DNA from 2 places in the Streptomyces sp. CNH189 genome. Region 1 is predicted to be linked to the other one. Evidence: riboswitches for the same ligand, from Rfam matches in the RefSeq annotation. Region 1 holds a riboswitch; the other holds the start of a gene.

The links. A riboswitch is a leader RNA that binds a small molecule or an ion and turns the genes downstream of it on or off. The one in region 1 is predicted to bind cobalamin.
Region 2: it holds a riboswitch for cobalamin, as region 1 does, so the genes downstream of both, B100_RS0110630 (ribonucleoside-diphosphate reductase subunit alpha) here and B100_RS0112550 (energy-coupling factor ABC transporter permease) in region 1, are expected to answer to the same signal.

The regions. Positions count from the first base shown of each region.
Region 1 covers NZ_AZUS01000007.1:250,319-253,709, reverse strand. The annotation lists gene cbiQ (cobalt ECF transporter T component CbiQ) at 1-468, opposite strand, end outside; gene B100_RS0112555 (energy-coupling factor ABC transporter substrate-binding protein) at 476-961, opposite strand; gene B100_RS0112550 (energy-coupling factor ABC transporter permease) at 958-1,698, opposite strand; cobalamin riboswitch at 1,729-1,911, opposite strand; gene B100_RS0112545 (ABC transporter substrate-binding protein) at 2,165-3,391, shown strand, end outside.
Region 2 covers NZ_AZUS01000006.1:107,765-111,155, forward strand. The annotation lists gene B100_RS0110630 (ribonucleoside-diphosphate reductase subunit alpha) at 1-1,939, opposite strand, end outside; cobalamin riboswitch at 2,065-2,232, opposite strand; gene B100_RS0110635 (GNAT family N-acetyltransferase) at 2,248-2,754, opposite strand; gene mctP (monocarboxylate uptake permease MctP) at 2,834-3,391, opposite strand, start outside.

The sequences.
Region 1 (3,391 bases):
CAGCAGCAGGAAACTCATCCGGTACGTCACCAGCGCCACGTCCACGAGCGGCGCCGGCACCCCGGCGCGCACCAGCCGGGGCAGCAGGTCCGACATCGGCGTGGTGAACGCGAACAGCAGGACGCCCAGCGAGGCGGCCGAGGTGCGCAACAGCAACTCCCCGGCGCGCACGGGCCCGTTGCCGGCCGGTGAGACGATGCCTTCCGGGCCGCCCACCTGCACCAGCAGGGTGAGCGCCCCGGTGACGCAGAAGCCCAGTGGCACCCGGTACGCACGCCACAGCCGCCGCGCCGGCACGCCCGCCGGGCCGAGCAGCAGCACGAGTGCGGTGACCAGCACCAGGGCCGCGCCCGGCCAGGGCGGCAGCGAGATCGCGAGCACGGTGAGACCGAGGCCGAGGACGGCCTTGTCCACCGGATGACGGCGGCGCCAGCGGCTGCTGTGCGCCGCCGCGTCGATCGGCAGCACGGAACCGTCAGTCCCGTCCGTCACCGGCGCCGGTACGCACACCCGCGCCGGTACCCGCGGCACCCGTACCTGTACCTGCGCCGGCACTCGTATTGACGGCACCCGCACCCGTACCCGTACTCGCGGCACCGGCACCCGCGTCCGCCGTGGTCAGCTCCCGTGCCCGTGCCCGTGCCCGTGCCTGTGCCCGTGCCCCTGCCTCGCCCTGCCGGCGCCCCCGCCGCAGCCCGAAGTAGTAGGCCAGGACGCCCGCGCCGAGCGCCGCCTGGAGGGCGAACAGCGCCGACTCGATCTCACCGGACGGCGGCTCGTACAGCGGTGAGAACCACGGCTCGTAATCCGGGTCGAGCTCGGTGATCGCGGTCTCCGCCTCCCCGTCCGCCCCGGCGAACGGCTCCTCCTTGTGGTCGCCGAGCCCGAACACCAGCGGGATCACGGCGAGGGCGGCGACGAGCAGCAGGAGCAGGGTGTTGATCCTCGCGTTGCGGCTCATCGGACCACCACCTCCGCCGAGTCCGCCGAGTCCGCCGACCCGGCGGACCCCGTCCGCTCGCGACGTCCGGCGACCGAGGTGACCAGCACCCCGAGCCGGGTCAGCTCGCCCTTGCTCGACTGCACCAGCAGGCGCATCACCAGCACGGTCAGCAGCCCCTCGCTCACCGCGAGCGGGATCTGCGTGACCGCGAAGATGGACCCGAACTTGCCCAGCGCGCCCAGGAATCCGCTGCCGGGGTCCGGAAAGGCGAGCGCCAGCTGCACGCTGGTCACGCAGTACGTCGACAGGTCGGCGACGAACGCGCCGCAGAACACCGCGCCCATCAGCGGCACGTCGTACCGGCGTAGCAGCCGGTAGACGGCGTACCCCGCCCACGGTCCGACGATCGCCATCGAGAAGACGTTGGCGCCCAGGGTGGTCAGCCCGCCGTGCGCGAGCAGCAGCGCCTGGAACAGCAGGGTGATGGTTCCGAGCACGGCCATGACGGGTGGCCGGAACAGGATCGCGCCCAGCCCCGTACCGGTGGGATGGGAGCAACTCCCGGTCACCGACGGCAGTTTCAGCGCGGACAGGACGAACGTGAAGGCGCCCGACGCGCCCAGCAGCAGTGTGCTCTCGGGATGAGCTCTCACTTCACGGATGAGCGACCGGGCTCCGTGGACGACGAACGGCGCCGACGCGACGCCCCAGGCGACCGCGTGCGCCGGAGGCAGAAAACCCTCGGCAATGTGCATGGCTCAGCAGACCCTCTCCAGCACCTCGTGGATGGTTGACGCGCCTTGGCCGGTCTCCTGGCTGACGGGTACCACCGCCCGTGCTCCGCCTTCCCGGGTCCCGAAGGACCCAGTGGCTGCCCGCGAGGGCCGGAGCCGGACTTCCCGATCACAGTGGCGAGGGCCGCACCGGTATCGCACCGATTTCCCGTCACCAAGGCGTGGCGACAGTAGTCCCCGGCGTGGCCCGGTGACAAGCGGCGACGGGGGCGCGCGGACGGCGCCCGGCAGCTCGCGACCCGGCGCACACCTGCGCGTTCGGGCCGCGCGGGGCCCGCCTCCGGATCCGGGGGATAGGGGGCCGCCGTCCTGGGCAGGATCTTGCTGCAACTAATATGCAACAACGACTTGCGGGCAACAGGTCCGGGCCATGGGCACGGGCAAGAGGTCCGGGCGAGAGGCCCGGCCAACTGGGATGTGAGGTTCGATGACGACCCGACGCATACGGGGAGCCGCCGCGGTACTGGCGACGGCGGCGGTGGCCACGGCCTGCTCGGCGCCCGGCAGTGGCGGCGCGGACAGCGGGGCGGCCGCCGAGTCCGTCGTAATCGGGGTGTCCACCGAGCCCGACACCCTGAGCCCGCTGCTCGGTTACGGCAAGGACGGCAACTCGAAGATCTTCGACGGACTCCTCGCCCGTGACGCCGACATGGGCCTCGAGCCCGCGCTGGCCAAGGCGCTCCCGACGATCACGGACGGGGGCCGCACCTACACCTACACCCTGCGCCAGGGTGTGAAGTTCAGTGACGGCAAGCCGCTGACCGCGCGGGACGTCGTCTTCACGTACCGCACGGTGCTCGACGACGCCACCAACAACACCGCCAAGAGCGAACTGGCCGCCGTCAAGGACGTCCGGGCGGTGGGCGACGACACGGTCGTCTTCACCCTGCACCACCCGTACGCGCCCTTCGCCGCCCGCACGGTGCTGCCGGTCGTCCCCGAGCACGTCGCCGGGAAGCAGGACCCCAACACCGGCGCCTTCAACACCGAGCCGGTCGGCACCGGTCCGTACGTCCTCGTCGACTGGCGCAAGGGCGAGAAGCTCACCTTCAAGGCCAACCCGCACTACTGGGGCGGCGCACCCGAGGTGAAGAAGCTCACCATGGCGATCGTCGCCGACGACGACGTCCGCGCCACCCGCCTGCGCTCCGGCGACCTCGACGGCGCCGTCCTCCCGCCCAACCTCGCCGCCACCTTCAAGAGCGACGACGGCAGGAAGACGTACCGCGCCACCTCGTACGACTTCCGCGCGGTCAGCCTCCCCACCGGCCACCCCGTCACCGGCGACACCGCGATCCGCCGTGCCCTCGACCTGGCCGTGGACCGGCAGGCCATGGTCGACAAGATCCTCGACGGCGCCGGACGCCCCGCCTACGGCCCGCTGCCCGTCGGCGACCCCTGGTTCGCCAAGGACGTCGAGCGGTCCCGGGACCTCGCCGAGGCCGGACGCCTCCTCGACGCGGCAGGCTGGAAGGAGGGCAAGGACGGCATCCGCGCCAAGGACGGCCGCCCCGCCCGCTTCACCCTGTACTACCCCTCGGGCGACAAGGTCCGCCAGGACCACGCCCTTGCCTACGCCTCCGACGCGAAGAAGGCCGGCATCGACGTACGGGTGCAGAGCGCCACCTGGGAGGTCATCGAACCCCGCATGAAG
Region 2 (3,391 bases), on a different contig from region 1:
GGTACGAGTTGACCTGGAGGAACTCCCCGGACAGCGTCTCGCGCTTGAACAGGTTGGACACCTGCGGCTCGATGCACTCGTACACGCCCGCGATGGACGCGATGGTGGCGGTCGGCGCGACGGCCAGCAGCAGCGCGTTGCGCATGCCCGTGGCCGCGATCCGGACGCGCAGCGCCTCCCAGCGCTCCGGCCAGGTGAGCTCGACACCGTAGTGGTCGGGGTGCAGCACGCCCCGGGCCGTACGGGTCTTCTCCCAGGCCGGCAGCGGGCCGTGCCGCTCGGCCAGCCCGGCGGACGTCTCGTACGCGGCGAGCATGATCCGCTCGGCGATCCGGGTGGAGAGCGCCTTCGCCTCGGGGGAGTCGAACGGCATGCGCAGCCGGAAGAAGACGTCCTGCAGCCCCATCACGCCCAGACCGACCGGGCGCCAGCGGCTGTTGGACCGGGACGCCTGCTCGGTCGGGTAGAAGTTGATGTCGACCACCCGGTCCAGGAACGTCACGGCGGTACGGACCGCCGCGTCCAGGCGCTCCCAGTCCATGCCGTCCGGGCCGGCGAAGGCCGCGAGGTTGACCGACCCCAGGTTGCAGACCGCGGTCTCCCCGTCGTCGGTGACCTCCAGGATCTCCGTGCACAGGTTCGAGGAGTGGACCACCTGGCCGGGCTCGGCGGTCTGGTTGGCGGTGCGGTTGGCGGTGTCCTTGAAGGTCATCCAGCCGTTGCCGGTCTGCGCGAGGGTGCGCATCATCCGGCCGTACAGCTCGCGGGCCGGGAGCGTCCTGCGGGCCAGGCCCCTCGCCTCGGCGGCGCGGTAGGCCGCGTCGAACTCCTCGCCCCACAGGTCGACCAGCTCGGGCACGTCGACGGGGGAGAACAGCGACCACTCGGCGTCGGCGTCGACCCGGCGCATGAACTCGTCCGGCACCCAGTGCGCCAGGTTCAGGTTGTGCGTACGGCGGGCGTCCTCACCGGTGTTGTCCCGCAGCTCCAGGAACTCCTCGACGTCCGCGTGCCACGTCTCCAGGTAGACGGCGGCGGCGCCCTTGCGCCGGCCGCCCTGGTTCACGGCGGCGACCGAGGCGTCCAGCGTCTTCAGGAACGGGACGATGCCGTTGGAGTGCCCGTTGGTGCCGCGGATCAGCGAGCCCCGGGCGCGGACGCGGGAGAAGGACAGGCCGATGCCGCCGGCGTGCTTCGAGAGGCGGGCGACCTGGTGGTAGCGGTCGTAGAGGGAGTCCAGCTCGTCCTTGGGGGAGTCCAGGAGGTAGCAGGACGACATCTGCGGGTGGCGGGTGCCGGAGTTGAACAGCGTGGGGGAGGAGGGCAGGTAGTCCAGCCGGCTCATCAGCCCGTACAGGGCGGCGACCTCGTCCAGCGCCCGCTCGCTGTCGTCCTCCGCGAGTCCGCAGGCCACCCGCAGCAGGAAGTGCTGGGGCGTCTCGACGACCTTGCGGGTGACCGGGTGGCGCAGCAGGTAGCGGCTGTGCAGGGTGCGCAGCCCGAAGTAGCCGAAGCGGTCGTCGGCCGTGGTGTCGACCAGGGCGTCCAGGCGGGCGGCGTGCAGCCGGACGAGGGCCGCGGTCCGGTCGCCGATCAGTCCCTCCCGGTGGCCGGTGGCGACCGACCCGGTGAAGGAGGTGACGCCCTGCGAGGCGGCCTCGGCGCGGATGCCGAGGGTCAGCAGCCGGGCGGCGAGCCGGGAGTAGGCGGGGTCCTCGGAGATCAGGCCGGCCGCCGCCTCGGTGGCCAGTTCCCGCAGCTCCGCCTCGTCGGCGGCGGCGGACCGGCCGCGCAGCGCGGCCGCGGCGACCCGGCCGGGGTCGGCGTCGGGCAGGTCGGTGGTCAGCTCGGTCAGGGTCCGCAGCAGCGCGGCTCCGGGGCCGTCGCCCTCCTCGGTCACGCGGGTCGCTGAAGCCGGATCGGCTGGCGCGATGGTCACGTGGGGCTCTCCCTCGCTCGGCACGGGGGCCTCGAAGAGCGCAGGGGGCAGCACACGAGCGCACGCGGCGCCGCGTCCACCGGCCCATTCCGCGAGGCCCGGACGTCAGGGCACCCGGACCGGACGGGCCGGGCGCACTGTCGGCAGGTCCTCGGACTGACTCCCGTGCGCGCCCGTGGGCAGGCAGGGGTACACCGTTGCGGGACAGTTCCGGATTCGCACCGGATTCCCCTGCGGCGACAGCGAGCATGAGCATACATCTTGTGCCGGGTGCCGCCAGCAAGCCCATATGTTGTGTCGAGTCGGTGTCAGAGTGTCAGCTCATAGGTGAGGAGCATGATGTCGTCCAGCTCCGGCAGCGGGTTCCAGTCCCGCTCCGGGGCGCGGGTGAAGCCCAGCCGCTCATAGACGCGGTGGGCGGCGCGCATGGTGCGCTGGGTCGACAGCACGACCCGCGCGCGGCCCTCGGTCGCCCGTGCCCGGTCGACGCAGGCGCGCACCAGTGCCTCCCCGGCGCCCCGTCCCCGGCCGGACGCGGCCACCGCCAGCATCCGGATCTCCGCCTCGTCCGGCCGCGCCATGTCGGCCATCGGTCCGGGCCCCGGCACGAAGGTCACCCCGCCCAGCAGCGTGCCGTGCTCCACCGCGACCAGCACCTCGGCGGCGGCCGCCCGCTTCGCCACGTCCCTGAGCTCACCGAGGTAGGCGTCGCTCTCCCCGAAGTCCAGCAGGCCGTCCTGGAGATAGGCCTGCGCGGTGATCTCACCGAGTTCCGCGTGCTCGCCGGGCGTCACCGGCCGGATGACGATGTCCATGCGGGGGAGTCTGCCGCACGGGCACGACAGCGGGCCGCCGGTTTTCCACCGGCGGCCCGCTGCCCTGTGTCCCGCGACGTCAGTGCGCGCTGCCCGCCGTGGCCGGCGGGAGCTCGGTCCGGACGCCGGGGTCGCCCGCGTCCGCCGTGTAGTCCTCCGGCTTCGTCTCGTCGACGCCCTCGGGCGCCTTGAGGGCCCGCATGACGAATGTGAGCACCACCGTGACCACCACGTTGATCACGAAGGCGGTGAGACCGATGTAGCCGATCTCGCCGATCCCCGGGATCTCCTTGGCCGAGCCGCCGAAGTGCTTCTGCGTCGGCGACGCCACCCCGTACGCGGCGACCGTGCCGTAGATCATGCCGACCGCCCAGCCGCCGATCAGCGCCCAGCGGTGGAACCAGCGGGTGAACAGGCCGCCCACCAGCGCCGGGAAGGTCTGCAGGATCCAGATGCCGCCCAGCAGCTGGAAGTTGATGGCGACCGTCTTGTCCATGGTCAGGACGAAGGCCAGCGCGCCCACCTTCACCAGCAGCGACACGGCCTTGGAGACGGCGGTCTCCTGCTTCGGGGTCGCGTCCGGCTTGATGAAGTCCTTGTAGATGTTGCGGGTGAACAGGTTCGCCGCCGCGATCGA